2 regions of the Pseudoalteromonas sp. 2CM28B genome follow, and region 2 is predicted to be linked to the other one. Evidence: riboswitches for the same ligand, from Rfam matches in the RefSeq annotation. Region 2 holds a riboswitch; the other holds the start of a gene.
What was found. A riboswitch is a leader RNA that binds a small molecule or an ion and turns the genes downstream of it on or off. The one in region 2 is predicted to bind cobalamin.

Region 1 (6,209 bases), on a different contig from region 2:
GCCATAACGCTTCTTTTTACGTAGTGTTAATAGGGCTTTAGCTAAAAAATAGCTCGCCGCACCAATAAAATCGGCAACAAAATCGGCCAGTGATGCTTGTCTGTAAGGAAGGCTATCTTGCATAATTTCTATTGCGGCACCATAACCGGCTAACAGTAATATTTGTGCATATAAAGGTAGTTTAAAGGCTTTATCCATAATAATGGCAAGTAAAAAGAAAATACCAAAATGCGCCACTTTATCTACATGCGGAAATAAGTTTGCAGCGCCTTTTACCTCTTTAGCAAATAAGAAGGTAAATGCGACAATACTAATCAAAAAAATAGCTTGGTAAACACGCCTTGTCACGAAGAATCCTAAAATCGTATAAAAAAGAAGCCTCAGTATATCAAACTAAATTAGTATCGCACCTGAACAAGATGCAGAAAAGTGTAAAGATTTATCATTTTAACGTTATAATTGCCGCATAAAATTAAGATTAGCTAGTTAGGAGAACATCATGCCTTCATTTGATATTGTATCTGAAGTAGAAATGAACGAAGCACAAAACGCGGTTGATAATGCCAATCGTGAATTAGAGACACGATTTGATTTTAGAGGGGTCGATGCCTCAATTGAATTAAACGATAAAACAATTAAATTAAAAGCTGAAGCAGATGCTCAGGTTATGCAGTTGTTTGATATTTTAGCTGGGAAGGTTTCAAAGCGTGGAATGGACGTTGCGAGCCTAGAACTACAAGATATTTCTCGCGCAGGCAAAAATGTTTTTCGTAACGTTGCACTAAAGCAGGGTATCGAAAAAGATATGGCTAAAAAAGTAGTAAAAGCCATTAAAGATTCTAAAGTAAAAGTGCAAGCGGCTATTCAAGGCGAAGAAGTACGCGTAACGGGCAAAAAGCGTGATGACTTACAAGCTGCTATGCAAGTTGTACGCACTGCCGATTTAGGTCAGCCATTTCAGTTTAAAAACTTCCGCGATTAATTTATTGTTTCGAGCTAGGCACTATAGGCGCTTAGTTCAAAGCAACATGTATTTAGCCAAACACGCTATATTGTTTGGCTTTTTTATTTTTGAATCTATGATAATTATCGAGCATCGAGCATCGAGCATCGAGCATCGAGCATCGAGCACCGAACCCCGATTTGTAGATGTTTAGACGTCCGTTGACATTTTTTAGTAAACAGATAACAATAGCTGCCTATTTTCAAGGTGCTTGCTAAACACTTCAATGGTGTGATTTTTTTAGTAGGATAATCGGGAAGTTGGTGCGTTTTCATTGATGAAGTCAATCCCAACACTGCCCCCGCAACGGTAAAGTTATGCTGTATTAAATTATGGTAACTGAGTCCGGAGACCGGCCTTGATTTAATCTTACTTACTAACATCTTTGCGGTGGGCAGAGATAGGGAACATCATGATAAATAAAACTGCATTGGGTGTGGCTATTTCTGCTGCGCTGTCTTTTTCTGCATCTGCAGAACAAACCATTGAAAGAATAACCGTTACTGCAAATAAATTTGAACAATCAATCAATAATGTACTTGCCAGTGTTAATGTTATTGAACGCATAGATATTGAGCAAGGTAATTACCGAGATTTACCCACACTTCTAAGTACTCAGGTAGGCTTTCAAATAAACTCAAATGGCGGCTTTGGTCAAAACGCTGGTGTGTCCTTGCGTGGTACAGGCTCTGGTGATACGTTAATTTTGATTGATGGTGTTCGTACCGGTTCTGCAACGCTTGGCCAAAAAGCATTGAGTAACGTGCCTTTAAATAGTATTGAACGCATTGAAATAATTAAAGGGTCACGTGCCGCTGTCTATGGCTCTGATGCACTTGCTGGTGTTATTAACATTATTACGCGTGAGTCAGATAACCTTTCTGTTAGTGCAACATTTGGTTCAGACGCTTACCAAGATTATCAAATGGCAGGCTCTGTAAAGTCAGGCGATATGAGGAGTGCATTTAATGCAGGTTTTGAAAAAACAGATGGTTTTGATGTATTGCAAGGTGTAGCGCCAGATGAAGATGGTTATGAGAACAAAAACCTCGGTTTTAAAGTAAATTATAATGATGCACAGTACGGTGATTTTAAGTTATTAGGTCAATACAGCGAAGGCTTTGCTGATTACGATAGTCGCTTTAGTCCTGCCGATAGCACGATTGAACGCAATGACTTTGAAAATTATCAATTGTCTGCTGGTTGGAATAAAAACTATAAAAATCAGTCTCACGGTGTTGATATTGCACTTGTAACTGATGACTCAGATAACACTTATGTTAATTTTTCCACTGGTCTGCCAGTCACAAGTACGTTTATAACTCAGCGTACTCAAATTGATTACAATGGCCAATATCGTTTAGATGATACTTTAAATATTAGTGGCGGTATTAACTGGTATAAAGACGATGTGTCGCGCAGCTCTCAAGTATTTATTGAAGATAGTCGTGACGTGCTTGCAGTATTTGTAGGTGCCTATTACGATACAGATAAGGTACTTGCTAATCTAACTGTTCGCCAAGATGATGATGAACAGTTTGGTGATGAAACAACGTATACCGCGGCAGCGGGATATCATTTATCGAGTAATGCAACATTCCGTTTAAGCCAGAGCACAGGGTTTAAAGCGCCTACCTTTAACGATTTATATTACCCTGATTTTGGTAACCCTAATTTACAACCAGAAAAGTCCGTTAACCGTGAGCTTGGCTTAAATGTAGACTTTGATATTGCGCAAGTTGATGTCGCTATTTTTAGAAACGACATTGAGGATAAAATTGATTATGATGCAAACTTTGCATTAGCTAATATTGACGAGGCTCGCTTTGAAGGGGTTGAATTTAGTCTTTCTCAGCAGGTTTTTGGTTTTGATAGTCACCTTAATTTTGCATATTTAAGTGCGCAGAACAAAGAAACAGGCGCAGAGTTGCGTAATGTTGCTAAGCGTACATTTAATTGGGAGCTTAAAAAACAGTTTGGTGACTTTGATGCGCGTATCGATATGCAGTATCGCAGCGATCGTCAAGGTGCACAAACCCACTTAGGCTCTTACACACTATGGAATTTAGCGGGTAATTATCAAGTTAATCAAAATATTGAAGTATCGCTTCGCGTAGAAAACCTGTTCGATAAACAGTACAACGCCGTTGATTCACATCTAAGTTCTACAACAGCTCAAGCGTATTACTATAATACACCAGAACGTCGCTTGTTTGCTGGTATAAGCTATGAGTTTTAATTACTGAATTAGCACATATAATAAATGCCCGAATTTAAATCGGGCTTTTTAATGTGTTATTCCGTTAAAAACTCGCTAAATTCAGTTTCAAACTTATGTAATTTGGGTGCAATTAAAATACTGCAATAGCCCTGCTCAGGATTTTCATTGTAATAGTCCTGATGGTAGTGCTCTGCGGGGTAAAAAGTGGTTGCTGGGCTCACCTCAGTTACTATAGGTTCGCTAACATGACTTTGCAGCTCTGCAATAACTGCCTGTGTTTGTACTTGTTGTTGCTCATTATGATAATACACAACGCTGCGGTATTGAGTGCCTATATCGTTACCTTGGCGATTTAGTTGTGTGGCATCGTGTAGGGTAAAAAACATCGCGAGTAAGGTTTCAAAGCTGATAACACGGGCATCAAATTCAACCTTAATTACCTCTGCATGGCCACTGTTGCCAGTGCAAATAGTTTTGTAGGTTGGGTTATCAGTATGTCCACCAGTATAACCAGAGCAAACACTGAGTACACCTTTTACACGCCTAAATGCTGCATCAATACACCAAAAACAGCCGCCGCCGAGTGTTGCTACTTGTGTGGTCGAACTCATAAGTACTTCCTCAATTGTTAGGGATATGTGCACTGAATAAAGCGCCGTAACAGCTAGTTACGACGCTCTGAGTGACTTAGATCTCTTTAAGCGGTTTTTCAGCGGCTTGCTTATCAAGTTTTTGTTGTAAAAACTCAGGTGATTGTGTGTTTCGCGCTAGTGCGTAATAAGCGGCTGGCACCACAAACAGAGTTAGTATGGTTGCCACCGTTACGCCAGTAAATACCACCACACCAATTACCATTCTACTTTCCGAGCCTGGACCGGAAGCCAACACCAAAGGTACGGCACTCATAACCGTTGTTAGGGAAGTCATAATAATAGGGCGCAAACGCTGTGTAGCCGCTTGTAAAATGGCCTCACTAAATTCTACGCCTTTATCACGTAACTGGTTGGTAAATTCAACAATCAGTATACCGTTTTTAGCACTTAACCCTATGAGCATAACAATACCTATTTGGCTGTATATATTAAGTGTTAAGCCCATACTCCACAGGCCAAACATAGCGCCCATTAACCCAAGTGGAACGGTGAGCATAATAACAAGCGGATGCATAAAACTTTCAAACTGAGCAGCGAGCACTAAAAAGGTCACGGTCAATGCCAGCACAAACACATAGGTCATGGCTGAGGCACCTTCATAAAACAATTGCGACTCACCTTTATAGTCAATGGCACCATCAATGTCGTTTTCCTCTGTGGCAACCTTGTTTAAAAAGTTTAGTGCTTGTTCTAGCGTGTAACCATCAGCGAGGTTGGCACTTAAAGTAATTGCACGCATTCGGTTATAGCGGTTTAAACGCGAGGCGGTGGCTTCTTCTTTTAAGCTAATAAGGCTATCAAGAGGAATAAGTTCTCCGCTACGTGATTTTAGGTATATATTTGAAATATCAGTCGGGTTGGCAAAGTCTTGTTTTGTGCCCTTTAAAATTACATCGTATTCTTCACCGCGGTCAATAAAGGTGGTTACACGGCGTTGGCCAAGCATGGTTTCAAGTGTACGACCCACATCAGAGACTGATACGCCTAAATCAGCGGCTTTATTTTTATCAATACTGACTAAAAACTGAGGGAAGGTTTCTTTATAATCATGATCAATACGCACTAATCCAGGGTTTTTCTCAGCGCGTTTAATAATTCTATCTCGCCAATCTGCAAGTTGGGCATAATCATTACCTTGCAAAACAAATTCAATAGGGCGAGATGAACCACCTCCGCCAATACCACGGCGCATAATAGCAAATGCACGGACATCGGTGACCTCTTGCATTTTGCCGCTTATTTCATCCATGACTTCCCATGTTGAGCGTTTGCGTTTATCCCAATCAGCCATGCCAACAATAGCCACGCCGCCACTGCCACCCCAACCTGGGACTCGAACAAGCACTCGACTTAGTTCACCAGATTCAGAATAAGGCATTAAGCGCTCTTCAATTTTTGCCATATTGGCGGCATTATTCTCATAACTAGCGCCTTCAGGGCCATTCATAAGCACAAAGAAAGTGCCACGGTCTTCTTTTGGCGTGAGCTCTGAGGGTATTTGTAAAAATAATGAATAACTAACAAACCCAGCCAAAACTAAGCTCAGCATTAAGCCCCATTTACGGGTCATATTTGACGCTAAAGCGTTACGGTATCCATTTTCTAATTTAGTAAAAAAACGGTCCATAACTTGGCTAAACTTACTTTCTTTTTCAGATGCTTTTAACACTTTTGAACACAGCGCCGGAGAGAGTGTCAACGCAGTAATGCTGGAGAAAAACACGGCAGCACTTACCGCCATAGCAAACTCTGTAAATAGTGCGCCAATTCGTCCTTCCATAAACACTAATGGTACAAACACGGATATAAGCACTAAGGTGGTGGCTATAATTGCAAAGCCCACCTCACGTGCGCCGCGATAAGCTGCCAATAAAGGCGGCTCCCCAAGTTCTATGCGGCGGTGAATATTCTCTAGCATTACAATGGCATCATCGACCACTAAGCCTATTGCTAACACCAGTGCTAGTAGCGTTAATAAGTTAATTGAATAACCCATTGCTAATAAAAACATAAAACTACTGACTAGAGCGACCGGTACTGTGACCGCGGGAATAAGAGTGGCGCGAATGTTACCTAAAAATATAAAGATAATAAGCACGACTAACCCCATAGAAATTGCTAAAGTTTTATAAACTTCATTAATTGACTCTTTAATAAATACCGAAGAATCATAACTGTCTTCTATGGTGGTGCCTTCAGGTAAATTACGTTTTATTTTTTCCAGTTCACTGCGGGCGTTATCAACCACAGTTAGGGTATTGGCTTTGGCTTGTTTAACAATACCCATACCAATCATATTACGGCCATTACCTCGGAATAAACTTTCATCATC
Region 2 (6,209 bases):
CAATTAAATAAAACCAATGAGATGATAGCCCAGTTACAAAACCATATTAGCGAGCCAATAGTGACAGAGGTTAGCCCTGCTACCACATATTACCCAGCAGAGCATTATCATCAAGATTACTACAACGAAAACCCACAGCAGGGTTACTGTAGTATTTTAATAGCACCTAAATTACACAAGTTTGAAACTGTATTTAAAGAGTTTTTAACTGACTAGCTAATTTTCGTTGTTAAAATAATTCTAATACCAATCCGCATAATTAAGTGATCTATTTTGAGGATGGATAAACGTGTTGATAGCAAGGCAAAAAATTCGCTATTTAGTTGTTCTAAATGAGAATTTTTTAACGCAGATAGCGACACATTTAGCCCCTGAAAATGATTAAGTATTAATGCGAATTGGTATAAATACACATTAAAAAGCCCGATATAAATCGGGCTTTTGTATATTAAAAAACGCTATTAAAACTGATAGCTTGCACCTACAAAAAAGCGGCGCTCTGGGGTGTTGTAGTAATATACGTCACCGCTTGTAAAGTCAGCTCTTGAGTCAACCACATTGTAATCTCTGTCGAATAGGTTCTCTACACGAAGCGACAGCTCAATATTATCGTTTACATGATAGTTACCCGCTAGGTTCCAAAGTGTATACGAACCTAGGCGCGTGACTGCACCCTCGCGATCACTGCGGTATTGCATATCAATGCGAGCATCAAAATCACCAAATTGCTTTGTGAGCTCCCAATTAACAGTGCGCTTGGCAACATTGCGTAGCTCATCGCCGGTTTCTTTGTTTTCGGCACTTAAATATGCAAAATTAAAGTGGCTATCAAAGCCTAAAATTTGTTGTGTAAGGCTAAACTCAACCCCTTCATAGCGAGCTTCGTTTATATTAGCTAACGCAAAGTTTTCATCGTAATCAATTTTATCTTCGATGTCGTTTCTAAAAATTGCAAAATCGACTTGTGCACTGTCAAAATTAACATTTACACCAACCTCGCGGTTTATTGATTTTTCAGGTTGGAGATCTGGATTACCAAAATTTGGGTAGTATAAATCGTTAAATGTTGGCGCTTTAAAACCTGTGCTTTGACTAATTCTAAATGTTGAATTTTCAGATAAATGATAACCAGCCGCCGCAGTATAGGTTGTTTCATCACCAAACTGTTCATCGTCGTCTTGGCGAAGAGTTAAATTGGCAAGCACAGTGTCGGTGTCGTAATAAGCCCCAACAAACACTGCTAATACATCGCGGCTATTCTCATCAAATGCTTGCGAGCTTTGCGATACATCATCGTTATACCAATTAACGCCGCCGCTAATATTAAGCGCATTTGTTAAGCGGTATTGGCCGCTGTAATCTACTTGCGAGCGCTTAGTAATAAATGTACTGGTTAATGGCCCGCCGGTAAAAGAGTCCACATATGTGCTGTCAGAATCATCGGTTGCAAAAGCAACATCTATAGCATGAGATTGGTTAGTGTAGTTTTTGCTCCACTGCGCCGACAGTTGATAGTTTTTAAAATCCCCTCTTTCGACCGTGCTCGTTGCAGGGCTAAAGCTGCTATCGTAATCCGCGTAACCTTCGCTGTACTGGCCTAGTAGCTTAAAGTTACCGTAGTGTGCATCTGCATAGTTTAATTTAAAGCCTACGTTTTTATTTTCATAGCTGTCGTCATCGGGCGCTATACCTTGTAATGCATCAAAACCATCGGTTTTTTCAAAGCCTGCATTAAATGCGCTAACCACTTCATTTGATTTTACTGAACCTGCAAGCTGATAGTTTTGATAAGCGTTAGAGCCAAATGTGGCATCAAGTGATACATTGCTCGCTTCACGCGTTATTATATTAATAACCCCAGCTAATGCATCTGAGCCATACACAGCTGCACGCGAGCCTTTTATGATCTCGATTCGCTCAATACTATTTAGCGGCACGTTATTTAATGCTTTTTGTCCTAGCGTGGCTGAGCCCGTGCGTACACCATCAATTAAAATTAGCGTATCGCCAGAACCTGTACCACGTAAAGATACGCCCGACGTTTGGCCAAAGCCACCATTAGGATTAATCTGAAAACCCACTTGAGTGCTTAATAAGGTTGGTAAATCGCGTACATTGCTTGCATCTATTTCGGCGCGTTCAATTACATTAACGCTCGCTAATACATTATTTATTGATTGTTCAAATTTATTAGCGGTAACAGTGATTTTTTCAATTGGGCTTTGTGCAGCAGATACAGAAAAAGACAGCGCAGCCGAGATAGCAACGCCAAGAGTTGTTTTATTTAGCATGATGTTCCCTATCTTTGCCCACCGCAAAGATTTAAGTAAGTAAGATTACTTCAAGGCCGGTCTCCGGACTCAGTAAACACATAAATGCGTTAATACTTTACCGTTGCGGGGGCAGTGTTGGGATTGCTTTTATCATAAAGGCGCACCAACTTCCCGATTATCTCGCTGTTAGTTTTAATACTTTAAACCCTGTATTTAGCAACCAGCAAGCACCTTGAAAATAGGCGGTTATTGTGAGCAGTTTGTTTACAAATGTCAACGGACGTCTATATAGCTAAAGGTTAAATTATTTATTTTCAGTAAAGCTGGATGTTACGCCGTATAAACTTAAAAGCGCTGTGATTTTAGGTTTTATTTCGGGCGAATTTAAAAGCTTATCCATTTGTTTTACCGTAATTTTACTGCGCACAGGATTAACTAAAAAATGAGTATCGTATATAGCATCTGGGGTATTACTCTTATAAAGCAGGTTCATATTAAAAATGTTGTTCTTTTTAAAGTATTGATAAGCTATGTTATTTAACACCCCTACATCGGCACGCTTTAATAGCAGCATTTTAACAACGTTAAACTCATCGATTGTTAAACTAACTTGGTGTTCATCACTTAAATACTGTGCATCGGTTTTAAAATCAGCAAAACGATAGGAATACCCCAATACTCCCGCTTTTGTTAAAGCATGTAAGTCATCGAAATAGCTTTGCTTTTGGGCGTTTTGTGCCAGCGTATACAACTCATTTTTAGCAATAACATAAAAGCTAGTTTCCTTTAAGGCACTTCTTGCTACCTCAGGTACCCATTGCATAGCCATTAAAAACAACATGTCGAATTCCCCCCATTCGACCCACTTTTTGAGCCTTTTTACAGGCAAAGAGTTAAGAGTAAATTTATATTCGCTTTGAGAGTCATTGAGTATTTTTACAAACTCAGGCGCTAACCCTTGCTCTTTTTCGGCATTAATAATAATTGGAAAGTAACCGTCCTCTACCAACACATCTACATTTATTGGCTTGGCAAAGCTAAACTTACTGCTCGCAATAATAATTATAAAAACAAGAAACTTAAGCATTTAAAGCCTTTAACAGTCGCTATTAAGTAATATTGATATTAAGAATAGCCTAATATACACAACTGCGTGATAAGCAGGTTTAATAATGCATTTAAATAACGTTAAAAGAGTATGGAATAACAGTGGAGTAATTTTACACAGGTAAAAGGGGTTTAGGCTTGCGAGTAAATAAAGGCTGTAATTAGGGCGGGGTAAAATGTGTGGCTAATATATTTAATAACCACACATTTAAATTTTCACTTTAAAATACTAAAGGCACTTAGCTAATTAATCGCGAAAGTTTTTAAACTGGAAAGGCTGACCTAAATCTGCAGTGCGAACGACTTGCATAGCGGCTTGTAAATCGTCACGTTTTTTACCAGTTACACGTACTTCTTCACCTTGAATAGCAGCTTGTACTTTTACTTTTGAGTCTTTAATGGCTTTAACTACTTTTTTAGCCATGTCTTTCTCAATGCCTTGCTTAAGTGCAACATTACGAAACACGTTTTTACCAGCACGAGTGATGTCTTGTAGTTCCAAGCTTGCTACGTCCATACCACGCTTAGAAATTTTACCTGCTAAAATATCAAACAACTGCATAACTTGTGAGTCAGCTTCAGCTTTTAGTTTAATTGTTTTGTCGTTTAGCTCAATTGATGCGTCAACACCTCTAAAGTCAAAGCGTGTTTCTAGCTCACGGTTGGCGTTATCTACTGCATTTTTAGCTTCGTTCATTTCTACTTCTGATACGATATCAAATGAAGGCATTGGGTTCTCCTAACTATTAAATCTAAATTTATGCGCCGATTATAACGCTAAAATTATAAATCTTTACATTTTTCTGCCAGTTGTTCAGGTGCGATACTAATTTAGTTTGATATACTGCAGCCTCTTTTTTAAGCGGTTTTAGGATTTATCGTGACAAGGCGTGTTTACCAAGCAGTTTTTTTGATTAGTATTGTGGTGTTTACCCTCTTATTTGCCAAAGAAATAAAAGGCGGCGTTACGAACTTATTTCCACATGTTGATAAAGTTGCCCACTTTGGGATATTTTTTATACTTGCCATCATTATGGATAAAGCCTTTAAGTTACCGCTGTACACGCAAGTACTTTTGCTTGCGGGCTACGGTGCAGCAATAGAAATAATGCAAGATGCGCTGCCCTACAGGCAGGCCTCGTTAGGTGATTTTGTTGCTGATTTTGCTGGTGCAGCCACGTACTTTTTACTAAGAACCATTTTTACTCCTCGAAAAAAGAACCCTTATGGCTAATATTCTTATTATTGGCGACGGCGCTATTGGTTTATTGCTAAGCCATTTTTTATCTAAAGCTCACACTGTTCATGTGTTAACACGCAAAGCCACTGCAAATACACGCTTTTATTGCAAAGCAAAACAGCCTTCGCAAAAAATTAATGCGCGGTTTATTACGCTTAAGCAAATTAATGAACAGCCCGCGTTTGATATTGTTATTTTTGCTGTAAAGGCTTTTCAAGTGCAATCTGCCTTTACGCAAGTTAAACCCTTTTTATCGCCAAGTAGTGTACTTGTTGTATCGCACAACGGAATGGGTAATGTTGAAACGCTCAATGAGCAACTCGATAAGCAACAAGCGTTGTACTTTTTAACCACCAGCATGGCTGGCTTTAAAACAAACGACTTTATAGTACAGCACACCGGTGAAGGTAAAAGCGTATTAGGTGCCTGCAACCCTTGCGCGCACAGTTATCGCCAAGCAATGTGTGAGCAATTGCAAAACGTGCCGCAGCTAAGCTACAGTACTAATATTGAGCAGCTACGTTTTGAAAAACTATTAGTAAATATTGCCATTAACCCATTAAGCGCATTGTATGATATTAAAAATGGTCAGTTACGTGCCCCTTATTTTAATAGCATTATCTTTAATTTATTAACTGAGGCATGCCAAATAGCCCAGGCTTTAAAGCTTGATATTAAGCTGGCTGATGCACTTAACAACGCTTATAACGTAATGATGCTAACCGCTGAAAACTACTCTTCAATGCATCAAGACGTAGCGCATAACCGACAAACCGAAATAGACGCCATTTGTGGCTATATTAGCCAACAAGGTAAGCGATTAAATATCAGCACCCCGCTAAACGATGCCCTACTTGCTAAAATTAAGGCAAAAAAAAGCGTGGTATAAACCACGCTCTAAATTACGGTTAACCTTTACGGGCGGTAAACTTTTACACCCGTAAAGCCTGCTTCATGAAGAATAAGCGCCTGTAACTGGCTCATAACCCCTCTTTCACAATACAGGTAGTAATCCTTATCTTTTGGCAGATCACCAAATTTAGTCGCTAAGCGGAAAAACGGTAAATGCACTACATCTATACCGTCAATCTCAAGCGGCGCTGCATCTTCTTCCTCTGGTGAGCGAATATCAACAACCACTGCACCCGCTGGTAAATCAACTACCGACTCAGCTTCTTTAAGCTCCTGCTTAGCTTCTACGTCTATATCACGCACATCCATAATGCGAGCGTTTTCAACAACAGTATTAAGCACATCAAAGTCGAACTTTTCTTCTTCGGCTTTAATAACGTCAAGTTTAGCTTTAACCGTTGGCTTTTTAGATATTACGCCGCAGTACTCAGGCATGGTTTCGGCCATTTCTGCGGTGCCAATTTTACGTGCAATATTAATAATTTCTTGTTTGTCGTGCTGAATAAGTGGGCGCAAAATCAGGGTTTCTGTTACGCGGTCAATCACACTTAAATTAGCTAAGGTTTGGCTAGAAACCTGACCTATACTCTCACCAGTTACCAAGGCTTGAATATTTAATTTTTCGGCTACTTGGCTGCCAGCACGCATCATCATGCGTTTTAGCACAACACCCATTT

Region 1: linked by a shared signal. The riboswitch ahead of MTN96_RS21605 (TonB-dependent receptor domain-containing protein) and the one ahead of MTN96_RS08540 (TonB-dependent receptor domain-containing protein) in region 2 are both predicted to bind cobalamin.

Annotation. Positions count from the first base shown of each region.
Region 1 covers NZ_JALNTH010000019.1:56,115-62,323, forward strand. Annotated here, with positions in the region: gene MTN96_RS21590 (ketopantoate reductase family protein) at 1-5, opposite strand, end outside; gene MTN96_RS21595 (VanZ family protein) at 1-348, opposite strand, end outside; gene MTN96_RS21600 (YajQ family cyclic di-GMP-binding protein) at 500-982, shown strand; cobalamin riboswitch at 1,214-1,379, shown strand; gene MTN96_RS21605 (TonB-dependent receptor domain-containing protein) at 1,416-3,242, shown strand; gene msrA (peptide-methionine (S)-S-oxide reductase MsrA) at 3,299-3,835, opposite strand; gene MTN96_RS21615 (efflux RND transporter permease subunit) at 3,912-6,209, opposite strand, start outside.
Region 2 covers NZ_JALNTH010000004.1:397,866-404,074, forward strand. Annotated here, with positions in the region: gene msrA (peptide-methionine (S)-S-oxide reductase MsrA) at 1-216, shown strand, start outside; gene MTN96_RS08540 (TonB-dependent receptor domain-containing protein) at 462-2,291, opposite strand; cobalamin riboswitch at 2,328-2,491, opposite strand; gene MTN96_RS08545 (ABC transporter substrate-binding protein) at 2,578-3,360, opposite strand; gene MTN96_RS08550 (YajQ family cyclic di-GMP-binding protein) at 3,628-4,110, opposite strand; gene MTN96_RS08555 (VanZ family protein) at 4,261-4,614, shown strand; gene MTN96_RS08560 (ketopantoate reductase family protein) at 4,607-5,509, shown strand; gene thiI (tRNA uracil 4-sulfurtransferase ThiI) at 5,536-6,209, opposite strand, start outside.